Regions from separate parts of the Nitratireductor sp. PBL-C9 genome, predicted to be linked through region 2. Evidence: riboswitches for the same ligand, from Rfam matches in the RefSeq annotation. Region 2 holds a riboswitch; each other region holds the start of a gene.

Region 1 (3,294 bases), on a different contig from region 2:
CATTGAGATGTCTGCAAACCATCACGCCGGGCGCCGCATGCTCGACGGCTGGTGCAAGAGACGCTAACTCGGCGGCGCGCGCGGTCATCAATTCGCGGTCGCGGATAACGTGATGAAAGGGATAGTCCTTGCCGAAACGGACCACATGGCCGCCGGCATCGTCGGTAACGAGCCAGCTTTCATTGCTGATGCCGCCGACAAGCGGCTCTATCGTGATTGCCCCCTGCCATAGGGGCAGTGCCGCAATCCGATCAGAGCCCGGGGCGGTGATTTCCCGTGCTGCCGTCATGTCTCCTCCCGCAGCCTTTGGCTGTCGATTTTGAGGAAGAATTGATGGGCATCTGTGTGAAGTCAACAGAAAAATGTTGAAGTTTGACCGATTTGCATCTTCTTGAATTTCAAATCAGTCATGATAGGGCATAAACGGGCACAACCGGTAAGGGCAACGCAGATGAACTATTCCCCCCGCCATGGTCGGATTCTGGATCTTCTGACAGAGCAGGGCACAATGGGCGTCAATGATCTGGCGCAGCATCTGGAGGTGTCGGTGGAAACCGTCCGCCGCGATGTGAAGGCGCTTGCCGGGCGTGGCGCCATCGTGCGCATGCATGGCGCCATCGCCTTGCCGTCCGTGGTCAGCGAAGCGCCGTTCGAGCGGCGCATGCGGGAGAACCGGCAGGCCAAGGAGACCATTGCCGCACTGGCCGCCTCGACGATCCGCGATGGCGAGTCGGTGATGCTCGACACGGGCACCACTACCAGCCTTCTGGCGCGCGCGCTGCTGGACCACCGGCAGTTGACCGTCGTTACCAACTCATCCGACATCGCCCGCACGCTGGCGACCGTCAATGGCAACAAGGTCTACATGGCCGGCGGGGAGCTGCGCAGCGACAGTGGCTCCGCGCTCGGCTTTTCCGCCATCGAGTTCGTCAGCCGTTTCAGCGTCGATCACGCCATCATTTCCGCCGGCGCGGTGAACGCGATGACCGGCATCATGGATTACGATCTGGAGGAGGCGCAGTTCGGCAACGCGGTTCTGGCGCGTGGTCGCCGCCGGGTTGTCGTGACCGATGCTTCCAAGTTCGGCCGGAAGGGGCTGGTGCGCGTCTGCTCCTTTGCCGAAGTCGATTCGCTGATCGTCGACAGCATGCCGCCGGAAGACCTGTCCGAAGCGCTCCGTCTGGCCGATGTGACGGTTACCTGCCCCGCCTGACGGGGGCGTTCGGGCCGCCGGCGCACCACGCCTGTGGGAAAGCTGTACATTTGTTCTCCGACGAAACAGTTCCTGCACAATCAACTTGCTTTCCGTCTCGGGATTTGGTTCGTTCCGCGCATCCACAGGGGTGCCGCGTATCGCCGCGGCTGAGATGAGGGTGCAAATCCTCGGGCCCTAGAAGCTGATCTGGGTAATGCCAGCGGAGCAAGGAGGACAATCATGTTCGCAGGTGCGCAGCTTTCCCTTTATCCGATGACCGACAATTTCGTCGACGTCATCATGTCGTCGCTCTCCGCGTTCGATCCTTACCGGGACCGGTTGCGGATCGAGACCGACGATATCTCCACGCTCGTCGTCGGCCCGCCCGAAGTGCTGTTTCCGGCGCTGCGCGATTTCTATGTCGCCGCCGCATCCACCCGCCATCACGTGGTGCTGCGCGCCACGCTCTCGCGCGGCTGCCCCGGCGAGCCCGACGATCCGATCTGCAGCACCTCTGCACTCGCCAATCCGTCAGAGCCACTCGCCGAACGGCAGAAGGCAGCGCTTGAAGCGGTGGCCAATGCCAAGACCACGTCGGAAATCGCCCGCGCGCAGTTCTCGCTTTACGTGATGGGCGCCGGCGATCACATGGCGGAGATCATGGGCTGCATCGACTTCCTGAAGTCGAGCGGCGTCTTTGACCGCTCCAAGAATTTCTGCAGCCGTCTCACCGGCGATGCAGGCCCGGTTTTCGCAACGCTCGAACAGGCCTTCTGCCGGTTCGGTCCGCCCGAAGGCCATGTGACGGTCGATCTCACCGTTTCCGCCAACAGCCCCTCCACGGCCTGACCCCATGTCTCAGGGTCGGCCCCGTCCTGCGGGCGGACGGCTGGTGCGCGGCTTGCCTGCCCTGGCAAGCGTTGCCGGTGCAATCCTCCTTTGGGAAATCTATGTGCGGCTGTCGGGCATTTCGCCGCTGGTTCTGCCTGCGCCTTCGCGCGTCATCGAACAGATGGGCGTCAACCGCGCCCTCCTGTGGGAGAACACGCTACCGACGCTGAGCGCGACGCTGACCGGCTTTGCCTTCTCCGTCAGCATCGCCTTTGCCCTCTCGGTGGCGCTCGATTTCCTGCCGAAGCTGCGGCGGGCGCTGTTCCCGATCTTTGTCGTCAGCCAGACCCTGCCGCTGGTGGCCATCGCGCCGCTGGCCGTCCTGTGGTTCGGTTTCGGTCTCACACCGAAAATCCTGCTCGTGGCGCTCGTCACCTTCTTTCCCATGCTGGTGGCGCTGGTCGATGGCTACGAATCCACCGATCCCGAAATCGAAACGCTGATGCGCTCCATGGGCGCGTCGCGGTGGAAAGTGTTCCGGGCGGCGCGCTTTCCCTCGGCCATGCCCTATTTCTTCGCCGGCCTGCGGATTTCGATCACCTATGCCGTGGTCGCCGCGATCTTCTCCGAATATGTCGGCGCGCGCGCCGGGCTCGGCATTGTCATTCTCAACGCCAAGAACAGCTTTCGCCCGGATCTCATGCTGGCAGCGGTCGTGGTCAGCTCCACGCTGACGCTGGTGCTCTTCGGCGTCTCGGCGCTTCTGCAACGCGCGCTGCTGCGCTGGCGTGAAGCGGGGCAAACACGATGAGCGCCCTCGAAATGCGCAATGTGGGCGTGACGCTTGGCGAAACCGCCGTGCTCGACGATGTGTCGCTGCATGTGGGGCAGGGGGAGTTCGTCTCCATTCTCGGCCCTTCGGGAGCAGGCAAGTCCACCCTGTTTCGCCTGCTCACCGGCGCGCTTGCGCCGGATCGCGGCGAGATCCTGCGCGATGGCGCGCCGCTGAAGCGCGATGGCCAGACCTTCGCCTTCATGCCGCAGCGCGACGCGCTGATGCCCTGGCGACGCATCATCGACAACGTCATTCTGGGGCTGGAAGTGCAGGGTGTGCCCCGCGCCGAGGCGCGCGCCCGCGCGCTGCCGCTATTCGCCGAATTCGGGCTGGAAGGCTTTGAGCAGCGCTATCCGGCGGAACTCTCGGGCGGCATGCGTCAGCGCGCAGCCCTTCTGCGCACGGTCATTCAGGCCCGCCCGATCCAGCTTCT
Region 2 (3,294 bases):
CTTCGAGCACCTGATCGCGCCAGTCCTCGAAATGGGCAAAGCCCTTGTCGAGCCTGCGCGTCACGCCACGGTCGAGCCAGACGGTTGCGCGGCTCACGCGTTCGAGAAAACGACGGTCATGCGAGATGGTGACAAGGGCTGAAGACGTGCGCTGCAGCTCTTCTTCCAGCCATTCGATGGTGGCGAGGTCGAGATGGTTGGTCGGCTCGTCCAGCAACAGCAGATCAGGCTCGGGCGCAAGCACCCGGGCGAGCGCGGCACGGCGCGCCTCGCCGCCCGACAGCGTTGCCGGGTCTTCATCGCCGGACAGGCCCAGCCGGTCGATGACCAGCGCCACGCGGTTGATGTCGTCCGCCGGGCCGAGACCGGCCTCCACATAGGCGCGCACGGTCGAAAAACCCTGCCAGTCGGGCGACTGGGGCAGATAGCGCACGGTCGCCGTCGGCTGGCGGAACACCTCGCCATCCTGCGGCTCCACGAGGCCGGCGGCGATCTTCAGAAGTGTCGACTTGCCGGAGCCGTTGCGCCCGACCAGCGCCAGCCGCTCGCCGGGGCCGACCATCAGCGATGCGCCATCGAGCAGCGGCGTGCCGCCGAAGGTCAGGCGAATGCCATCAAGCTTTAAGAGAGGCGGCGCCATGGATCAGTGTTCTCCGTCGTTGGAAAGATGGGCGACCAGAAGCGCCCTGCCCTCTTTGAGGGTAACCGCGAGTTCGCCATCGACCACATTGGAAAGGGTCAGCGACGAGCCGAAAGGAACCTCGACCGCATCGAGCGGCCATTTGGCCCCTTCCACGGTGAGGCCGGAAAGGGCCGAAAAGCCGAGGATCGAAAACAGCGTTTTCTGCGGATAGTCGAAGCGATGGCGTTTGCCGGGCAGCAGCGGCACGCCTTCCTGCACGCCGCTTGTCAGCCGCGTCTTAATGCCCTGTTCTGAAAGCTGAAGCGCCTGCGCGAGATGCAGGAACATGTGGTCGGGCCGCGCGCCGCCGAAAGCACCCACGAGAACGAGGCTCGTCGCGCCCGCTTCCAGCGCTGCGGCGATGGCGAGTTCCCCGTCCGTCTTGTCCTTGTCGGCGGAAAAGGCGCGGCGCGGCACCCGGGCATAGGCCTCGGCCATGCCGTCCGGCTCGGAATCGAAATCGCCGACCCACAGCTCCGGCATAACGCCCAGAAGCGCTGCGTGGCGCATGCCTGAATCAGCCGCGATGATGCGGCTGTCGGCGATTTCGGCATCGAGTGCCGGCGTGCGTGTGAGATCTCCGCCCAGGAGAAGGGTAAACAGGCTCATGGTCGAGGCCCATATCATGCCGGCGGGCAAGCGCCAACGGCGTTCGCGCCATTCCGCCTCTTGCGCCGGCCCCTGCCGCGCCCTATTTTCCCGGTCGCTCTAACGGGGTGCCGGCGGATTGCCGGCTGAGAGGCCCAGTGGTTGAAACGGATGCAGCTTTTCCCTGAACAAAGGAAAGCCGCATCAGTGGAACCCGGCCAACCCGCTGAACCTGATCCGGTTTGCACCGGCGGAGGGATTAGACGCTTTTCGCACAGCGCCTCATTCCCCAACCAAACGAGAGGAGGCGCAGATGCGCGCGACCACCCTGCTTTCCACCATAGCGCTTGGCACGCTGGCCATGGCCGGCCATGCGGCGGCCGAAGACAAGCTCACCGTCTACACCTATGAGAGCTTCACCTCCGACTGGGGCCCCGGCCCGGCGGTGGAGAAGGCGTTCGAAGCGGAATGCGGCTGCGACGTGGATTTCGTTTCCGTGGCCGATGGCGTGGCGCTTCTGAACCGCGTGAAGCTCGAAGGCAAATCGACCAAGGCCGACATCGTGCTCGGTCTCGACAACAACCTCGTGCACGAGGCCCGCGAGACCGGCCTGTTTGCGCCGCATGGCGTCGACATGGGCAGGGTGAACGTGCCGGGCGGCTTCGAGGACGACACGTTCGTTCCGTTCGACTACGGCTATTTCGCCTTTGTCTATGACACCGAGGCCATCGAGACCCCGCCGGCAAGCCTGAAGGAGCTGGTGGAGAGCGACAGCAATCTGAAGATCGCCATTCAGGACCCGCGCACCTCCACGCCGGGCCTCGGACTGCTGCTCTGGATGAAGGCCGTCTATGGCGACGACACAGCGGACGCCTGGGGCAAACTGCAGGACAAGGTGCTGACGGTGACGCCGGGCTGGAGCGAGGCCTATGGCCTGTTCACCAGCGGCGAAGCGCCGATGGTGCTGTCCTACACCACCTCGCCCGCCTATCACCAGATTGCCGAAGATTCCGAGCGCTACAAGGCGGCGGGCTTTGAAGAAGGGCATTATCTTCAGGTGGAAGTGGCCGCACAGACCGTGAAGGGCGCGGAAAACCCGCTGGCGCAGAAATTCCTCGCCTTCATGACCGGTCCCGGCTTTCAGGACGCGATTCCCGAAACCAACTGGATGTTCCCGGCCGGCGAGACATCGGAGCCGCTCAACCCGGTGTTCGACACTCTGGTGAAGCCGGGCGAGACGCTCGAATTCTCATCGAAAGAGGTGGCGGAAAACCGCAAGGCCTGGGTCGATGAGTGGCTTTCGGTGATGAGCCGCTGACCGTTTCGCGCGCGCCCGACATGGAAAGACGCCCCCTGATGGACAGGCGTATCGCAGCGGGACGGCTTGCGCTGGCCGCTGTCGGCCTGCTGATCGGCGGGGCCTTTGCGGGCCTTGCCGTGGAGGCCCTGCAACAGGGTACGGGCGCGTTTGCAGCTTTCGACGCCTATCTGCTGCGGATCGCCCGCTTCACGCTCTGGCAGGCGCTGTTATCGACGCTTTTATCAGTCGTGCCGGCGATCCTTCTGGCGCGCGCGCTGGCGCGCCATCCCGCATTTGTGGGGCGCGCCTTCATTCTGCGCCTGTTTGCCGTGCCGCTTGCGCTCCCCGCCATTGTGGCGGCGCTCGGCATTCTGGCGCTTCTGGGAAGAGCGGGGATTTTCGCGCCTTTCCTGTCCGTGCTCTTCAATGAGCACTGGCCCGGCATTTACGGGCTTTCGGGCATTCTGGTCGCCCATGTCTTCTTCAATCTGCCGCTGGCCACGCGCCTGTTCCTGAACGCGCTGGAAAGCGTGCCCGCCGACCAGTGGCGTCTTGCGGCCCAGCTCGGCATGGGCGCGCGCGCCTCGTTCCGGTTTCTCGAATGGCCGGCCATGCGCGCGGCCCTTCCCGGCATTGCCGGCCTCGTCTTCATGCTGTGCGTGACCTCGTTTACCATCGTCCTGCTGCTTGGCGGCGGACCCCGCGCGACAACGCTGGAAGTGGC
Region 3 (3,294 bases), on a different contig from region 2:
TTTCGGGCCGCACATGGAGCAGAAATGCGCCACCTTGTGCGCTTCCTTCGGCAGGGTCTGATCATGGAAATTACGCGCCGTTTCCGGGTCCAGCGAGAGGTTGAACTGATCCTCCCAGCGGAACTCGAAGCGCGCCCGCGAAAGCGCATCATCGCGGATCTTCGCCGCCGGATGCCCCTTGGCGAGGTCCGCCGCATGCGCCGCGATCTTGTAGGTGATGACGCCTGTCTTCACGTCATCGCGGTCAGGCAGGCCCAGATGCTCTTTCGGCGTGACGTAGCAGAGCATGGCCGTGCCATACCAGCCGATCATCGCCGCGCCGATGCCGCTCGTGATGTGGTCATAGCCCGGCGCAATGTCCGTGGTGAGCGGCCCAAGCGTATAGAACGGGGCCTCGCCACAGACCTCGAGCTGCTTGTCCATGTTTTCCTTGATCTTGTGCATGGGCACATGACCGGGGCCTTCGATGATGACCTGGCAGTCCTTCTCCCAGGCGATCTTCGTCAGTTCGCCCAGCGTTTCCAGCTCGGCAAACTGGGCTGCGTCATTGGCGTCGGCGATGGAGCCGGGCCGCAGGCCGTCGCCCAGCGAGAACGACACGTCATAGGCGCGGCAGATGTCGCAGATTTCCGCAAAGTTCTGGTAGAGAAAGCTCTCCTTGTGATGGTGCAGGCACCACTTGGCCATGATCGAGCCGCCGCGCGAAACGATGCCCGTGACACGGTCGACCGTCAGCGGAATGTAGTGCAGGCGCACACCCGCATGGATGGTGAAATAGTCGACGCCCTGTTCAGCCTGTTCGATCAGCGTGTCGCGGAACACCTCCCAGTTCAGGTCTTCGGCAATGCCGTTCACCTTTTCCAGCGCCTGATAGATCGGCACGGTGCCGATCGGCACGGGCGAATTGCGGATGATCCATTCGCGGATGTTGTGAATGTTGCGGCCGGTCGACAGGTCCATCACCGTATCGCCGCCCCAGCGCGTCGCCCACACCATCTTTTCCACTTCCTCTGCCATGGAGGAGGTGACGGCGGAATTGCCGATATTGGCGTTGATCTTCACAAGGAAGTTGCGGCCGATGATCATCGGCTCGGCTTCCGGGTGGTTGATGTTGCAGGGGATCACGGCCCGGCCGCGCGCCACCTCGTCACGCACGAATTCCGGCGTCACGAAATCGGGGATCGATGCACCAAAACTCTCGCCGTCGCGGGCAAGCGCGGCCTTGGCCTGCGCGCGTCCGAGGTTTTCGCGGATGGCGATGAATTCCATCTCCGGCGTGATGATGCCGGCGCGCGCATAGGCGAGCTGCGTGACGGCCGTGCCGTCCTTCGCTTTCAGCGGCTGATGGCGAATGGGAAATTCCGGCGTCAGCCGGTCGCCGGTGGCAAAACCATTGTCTTCCGGTTTGACGTGGCGTCCCTCATAGGCTTCCACGTCGCCGCGCGCCTTTACCCAGGCTTCGCGGATGCGCGGCAGGCCCCTGTCGATCTCGATCAGCATGTCGGGATCAGAGTATGGGCCGGAGGAATCGTAGACGGTCACCGGCGGTTCGCCGGCGCTCGGGTGCACCGCGATTTCGCGCATGGGCACGCGAATCTCGGGGTGAAGCGTTCCGGGTTTGTAGACCTTGCGCGACGCCGGCAACGGGCCGGTGGTTACGGTCGGGGCAAATGCGTCCATGGGTTCAGAGCCTCCTCTGCTCGTTCAGCAATGGAGACCCAGTTCGTGCCGAGAGGAGGAAGAGCTGTGACGTTCCTGTACGGAAACGGTTTTCGGCCGCGATAAGCCTGTGACCCGCCAAGCGTGCACCATCCCTACGCCAGTATGAACTGGATCAGGTTCATCGGGTCACTGCGCTGCATGGAAAACCATGCCAGCAGAATCTCAGCCCCTTGGCGGGACCCCCCAGGTGAGGCTTTAGGGTGGGCGAAGGCGGTGCTGCTTGTCAAGCAGGCTGACGCGGTTGTGCAGAACTCCGCGTCAGGGGAGGCCCGGCCGCGATGAGCGGCCGGGCCGGAATGCTTCGGTCAGGCCGGTTCGGTGACCTTCCAGGCGACCTTGCCGAGAAAATCGAGGCAAAGGTCCAGCTGTTCGATTGCAACGAATTCGTCGGGCTTGTGCGCCTGGCGAATCGAGCCGGGGCCGACAATCACCGAAGGGATGCCGCCGATGGTCTCGAACACACCGCCTTCCGAACCGTAGGACACCTTGCCCGACCACTCCGGCATGATGTCGCGGAAGAAGGCGAAGCCGTCGGTCGACGTGCTGTCGCCCATCGCCGGATAGGCGAAAATTTCTTCCCATTCGATGCCGGTTTCGGCGCATTTCGCCTGCATTTTCGGCAAAATTTCTTCGTTTGCGCGCTTTTTCAGAGATTCCAGTTCGGCCCGCGCATCATGGGTCGGCAGGCTGCGAATCTCGAAGTTGAAGCTGCACAGATCCGGCGTCACATTGGTGGCGACGCCGCCGGAAATCATGGTCGCCAGCATGGTCGAATGCGGCACCGTGAAATCGCGGTCGAAGGGGCCTTCCTCGCCGATCTGCTCGCCGCGTTCGGCGATCATCGAAACGATGCGCGCCGCATAGTCGATGGCGTTGACGTGATCAGGCGCGAAGGAGGAGTGGCCGGACGTGCCATGCACATGGCAGCGCATGGCGATCTTGCCCTTCTGACCGGTCACCAGCGTCATGTCGGTCGGCTCGCCGATGATCGCCAGCATGGGCGGAACGTCGAGCGCGGCCAGCCATTCGGCGATGGCCGGCGCACCGAGGCAGCCCACTTCCTCGTCATGGGAGAAGCAGAGCCAGACGGGCCTTTCCAGCTTCGCGGCTGCCAGCTGCGGCACCATCGCCATGACACAGGCGGCGAAGCCCTTCATGTCGCAGCTTCCGCGGCCATAGAGCTTTCCGTCGCGCTCGGTCAGGTCGAACGGACCGGAAGTCCAGCCCTTTTCCAGCGCCGGCACCACATCGGTGTGGCCGGACAGCACGACGCCGGGAACGTCTGCAGGGCCGATGCGGGCGATCAGGTTTGCCTTCTCGCCCGTCTCGTCCAGCAGTATGACCGGCTCGATGCCGTATTCCCGCAGGAACGCCGCCATGTGGTCGATGAGCGGCCGGTTCGAGTAGCGGCTCGTCGTATCGAAGGCGACCAGATCCTTCAGGTGGCTCTTGGCATTCTCAAGCAGTGACATGGTGGACTTTTCGGCCTCAGGCATTCTGTGCAGCACGGTTCTCTCGGTATTTTTGCCACTCCCGGCGGATCGTCAGGCCGACGAAGAACACGATCAGACC
Region 4 (3,294 bases), on a different contig from region 2:
TTTCCAGCAACATGTTCGACGTCACCGTCCTGCTCATCATGGGCGTTGTCGGCTTCATCATGCTGCTTTTGAACATCCCCCCGGCGCCGTTCCTGATCGCCTTCATTCTGGGGCCGATGTTCGAGGACAATCTGCGCCGCGCGCTGGCCATTTCGCGCGGTGACCCGTCCGTCTTCTTCCAGTCCGCCATTTCCTGGATTTTCGCAGGTCTGATCGTGTTCTTCGTCGGCCTGACGATCCGCCGGGAGTGGCAAAAATACCGAGAGAACCGTGCTGCACAGAATGCCTGAGGCCGAAAAGTCCACCATGTCACTGCTTGAGAATGCCAAGAGCCACCTGAAGGATCTGGTCGCCTTCGATACGACGAGCCGCTACTCGAACCGGCCGCTCATCGACCACATGGCGGCGTTCCTGCGGGAATACGGCATCGAGCCGGTCATACTGCTGGACGAGACGGGCGAGAAGGCAAACCTGATCGCCCGCATCGGCCCTGCAGACGTTCCCGGCGTCGTGCTGTCCGGCCACACCGATGTGGTGCCGGCGCTGGAAAAGGGCTGGACTTCCGGTCCGTTCGACCTGACCGAGCGCGACGGAAAGCTCTATGGCCGCGGAAGCTGCGACATGAAGGGCTTCGCCGCCTGTGTCATGGCGATGGTGCCGCAGCTGGCAGCCGCGAAGCTGGAAAGGCCCGTCTGGCTCTGCTTCTCCCATGACGAGGAAGTGGGCTGCCTCGGTGCGCCGGCCATCGCCGAATGGCTGGCCGCGCTCGACGTTCCGCCCATGCTGGCGATCATCGGCGAGCCGACCGACATGACGCTGGTGACCGGTCAGAAGGGCAAGATCGCCATGCGCTGCCATGTGCATGGCACGTCCGGCCACTCCTCCTTCGCGCCTGATCACGTCAACGCCATCGACTATGCGGCGCGCATCGTTTCGATGATCGCCGAACGCGGCGAGCAGATCGGCGAGGAAGGCCCCTTCGACCGCGATTTCACGGTGCCGCATTCGACCATGCTGGCGACCATGATTTCCGGCGGCGTCGCCACCAATGTGACGCCGGATCTGTGCAGCTTCAACTTCGAGATTCGCAGCCTGCCGACCCATGATGCGCGGGCCGAACTGGAATCTCTGAAAAAGCGCGCAAACGAAGAAATTTTGCCGAAAATGCAGGCGAAATGCGCCGAAACCGGCATCGAATGGGAAGAAATTTTCGCCTATCCGGCGATGGGCGACAGCACGTCGACCGACGGCTTCGCCTTCTTCCGCGACATCATGCCGGAGTGGTCGGGCAAGGTGTCCTACGGTTCGGAAGGCGGTGTGTTCGAGACCATCGGCGGCATCCCTTCGGTGATTGTCGGCCCCGGCTCGATTCGCCAGGCGCACAAGCCCGACGAATTCGTTGCAATCGAACAGCTGGACCTTTGCCTCGATTTTCTCGGCAAGGTCGCCTGGAAGGTCACCGAACCGGCCTGACCTAAGCATTCCGGCCCGGCCGCTCATCGCGGCCGGGCCTCCCCTGACGCGGAGTTCTGCACAACCGCGTCAGCCTGCTTGACAAGCAGCACCGCCTTCGCCCACCCTAAAGCCTCACCTGGGGGGTCCCGCCAAGGGGCTGAGATTCTGCTGGCATGGTTTTCCATGCAGCGCAGTGACCCGATGAACCTGATCCAGTTCATACTGGCGTAGGGATGGTGCACGCTTGGCGGGTCACAGGCTTATCGCGGCCGAAAACCGTTTCCGTACAGGAACGTCACAGCTCTTCCTCCTCTCGGCACGAACTGGGTCTCCATTGCTGAACGAGCAGAGGAGGCTCTGAACCCATGGACGCATTTGCCCCGACCGTAACCACCGGCCCGTTGCCGGCGTCGCGCAAGGTCTACAAACCCGGAACGCTTCACCCCGAGATTCGCGTGCCCATGCGCGAAATCGCGGTGCACCCGAGCGCCGGCGAACCGCCGGTGACCGTCTACGATTCCTCCGGCCCATACTCTGATCCCGACATGCTGATCGAGATCGACAGGGGCCTGCCGCGCATCCGCGAAGCCTGGGTAAAGGCGCGCGGCGACGTGGAAGCCTATGAGGGACGCCACGTCAAACCGGAAGACAATGGTTTTGCCACCGGCGACCGGCTGACGCCGGAATTTCCCATTCGCCATCAGCCGCTGAAAGCGAAGGACGGCACGGCCGTCACGCAGCTCGCCTATGCGCGCGCCGGCATCATCACGCCGGAGATGGAATTCATCGCCATCCGCGAAAACCTCGGACGCGCGCAGGCCAAGGCCGCGCTTGCCCGCGACGGCGAGAGTTTTGGTGCATCGATCCCCGATTTCGTGACGCCGGAATTCGTGCGTGACGAGGTGGCGCGCGGCCGGGCCGTGATCCCCTGCAACATCAACCACCCGGAAGCCGAGCCGATGATCATCGGCCGCAACTTCCTTGTGAAGATCAACGCCAATATCGGCAATTCCGCCGTCACCTCCTCCATGGCAGAGGAAGTGGAAAAGATGGTGTGGGCGACGCGCTGGGGCGGCGATACGGTGATGGACCTGTCGACCGGCCGCAACATTCACAACATCCGCGAATGGATCATCCGCAATTCGCCCGTGCCGATCGGCACCGTGCCGATCTATCAGGCGCTGGAAAAGGTGAACGGCATTGCCGAAGACCTGAACTGGGAGGTGTTCCGCGACACGCTGATCGAACAGGCTGAACAGGGCGTCGACTATTTCACCATCCATGCGGGTGTGCGCCTGCACTACATTCCGCTGACGGTCGACCGTGTCACGGGCATCGTTTCGCGCGGCGGCTCGATCATGGCCAAGTGGTGCCTGCACCATCACAAGGAGAGCTTTCTCTACCAGAACTTTGCGGAAATCTGCGACATCTGCCGCGCCTATGACGTGTCGTTCTCGCTGGGCGACGGCCTGCGGCCCGGCTCCATCGCCGACGCCAATGACGCAGCCCAGTTTGCCGAGCTGGAAACGCTGGGCGAACTGACGAAGATCGCCTGGGAGAAGGACTGCCAGGTCATCATCGAAGGCCCCGGTCATGTGCCCATGCACAAGATCAAGGAAAACATGGACAAGCAGCTCGAGGTCTGTGGCGAGGCCCCGTTCTATACGCTTGGGCCGCTCACCACGGACATTGCGCCGGGCTATGACCACATCACGAGCGGCATCGGCGCGGCGATGATCGGCTGGTATGGCACGGCCATGCTCTGCTACGTCACGCCGAAAGAGCATCTGGGCCTGCCTGACCGCGATGACGTGAAGACAGGCGTCATCACCTACAAGA

The links. Region 2 has a riboswitch for thiamine pyrophosphate ahead of thiB (thiamine ABC transporter substrate binding subunit). Riboswitches for the same ligand answer to the same signal wherever they lie in the genome.
Region 1: it holds a riboswitch for thiamine pyrophosphate, as region 2 does, so the genes downstream of both, ACRTG1_RS01045 (YkoF family thiamine/hydroxymethylpyrimidine-binding protein) here and thiB (thiamine ABC transporter substrate binding subunit) in region 2, are expected to answer to the same signal.
Region 3: it holds a riboswitch for thiamine pyrophosphate, as region 2 does, so the genes downstream of both, thiC (phosphomethylpyrimidine synthase ThiC) here and thiB (thiamine ABC transporter substrate binding subunit) in region 2, are expected to answer to the same signal.
Region 4: it holds a riboswitch for thiamine pyrophosphate, as region 2 does, so the genes downstream of both, thiC (phosphomethylpyrimidine synthase ThiC) here and thiB (thiamine ABC transporter substrate binding subunit) in region 2, are expected to answer to the same signal.

What each region holds. Positions count from the first base shown of each region.
Region 1 is NZ_JBPAXW010000001.1:212,283-215,576, reverse strand. It holds gene ACRTG1_RS01055 (phosphotransferase) at 1-289, opposite strand, end outside; gene ACRTG1_RS01050 (DeoR/GlpR family DNA-binding transcription regulator) at 452-1,213, shown strand; TPP riboswitch at 1,330-1,442, shown strand; gene ACRTG1_RS01045 (YkoF family thiamine/hydroxymethylpyrimidine-binding protein) at 1,436-2,044, shown strand; gene ACRTG1_RS01040 (ABC transporter permease) at 2,049-2,837, shown strand; gene ACRTG1_RS01035 (ABC transporter ATP-binding protein) at 2,834-3,294, shown strand, end outside.
Region 2 is NZ_JBPAXW010000009.1:80,394-83,687, reverse strand. It holds gene ACRTG1_RS18510 (ABC-F family ATP-binding cassette domain-containing protein) at 1-640, opposite strand, end outside; gene ACRTG1_RS18505 (thiamine diphosphokinase) at 644-1,291, opposite strand; TPP riboswitch at 1,385-1,546, shown strand; gene thiB (thiamine ABC transporter substrate binding subunit) at 1,584-2,588, shown strand; gene thiP (thiamine/thiamine pyrophosphate ABC transporter permease) at 2,627-3,294, shown strand, end outside.
Region 3 is NZ_JBPAXW010000001.1:53,107-56,400, reverse strand. It holds gene thiC (phosphomethylpyrimidine synthase ThiC) at 1-1,680, opposite strand, end outside; TPP riboswitch at 1,794-1,918, opposite strand; gene argE (acetylornithine deacetylase) at 2,028-3,218, opposite strand; gene ACRTG1_RS00265 (tripartite tricarboxylate transporter permease) at 3,211-3,294, opposite strand, start outside.
Region 4 is NZ_JBPAXW010000001.1:767,352-770,645, forward strand. It holds gene ACRTG1_RS03590 (tripartite tricarboxylate transporter permease) at 1-290, shown strand, start outside; gene argE (acetylornithine deacetylase) at 283-1,473, shown strand; TPP riboswitch at 1,583-1,707, shown strand; gene thiC (phosphomethylpyrimidine synthase ThiC) at 1,821-3,294, shown strand, end outside.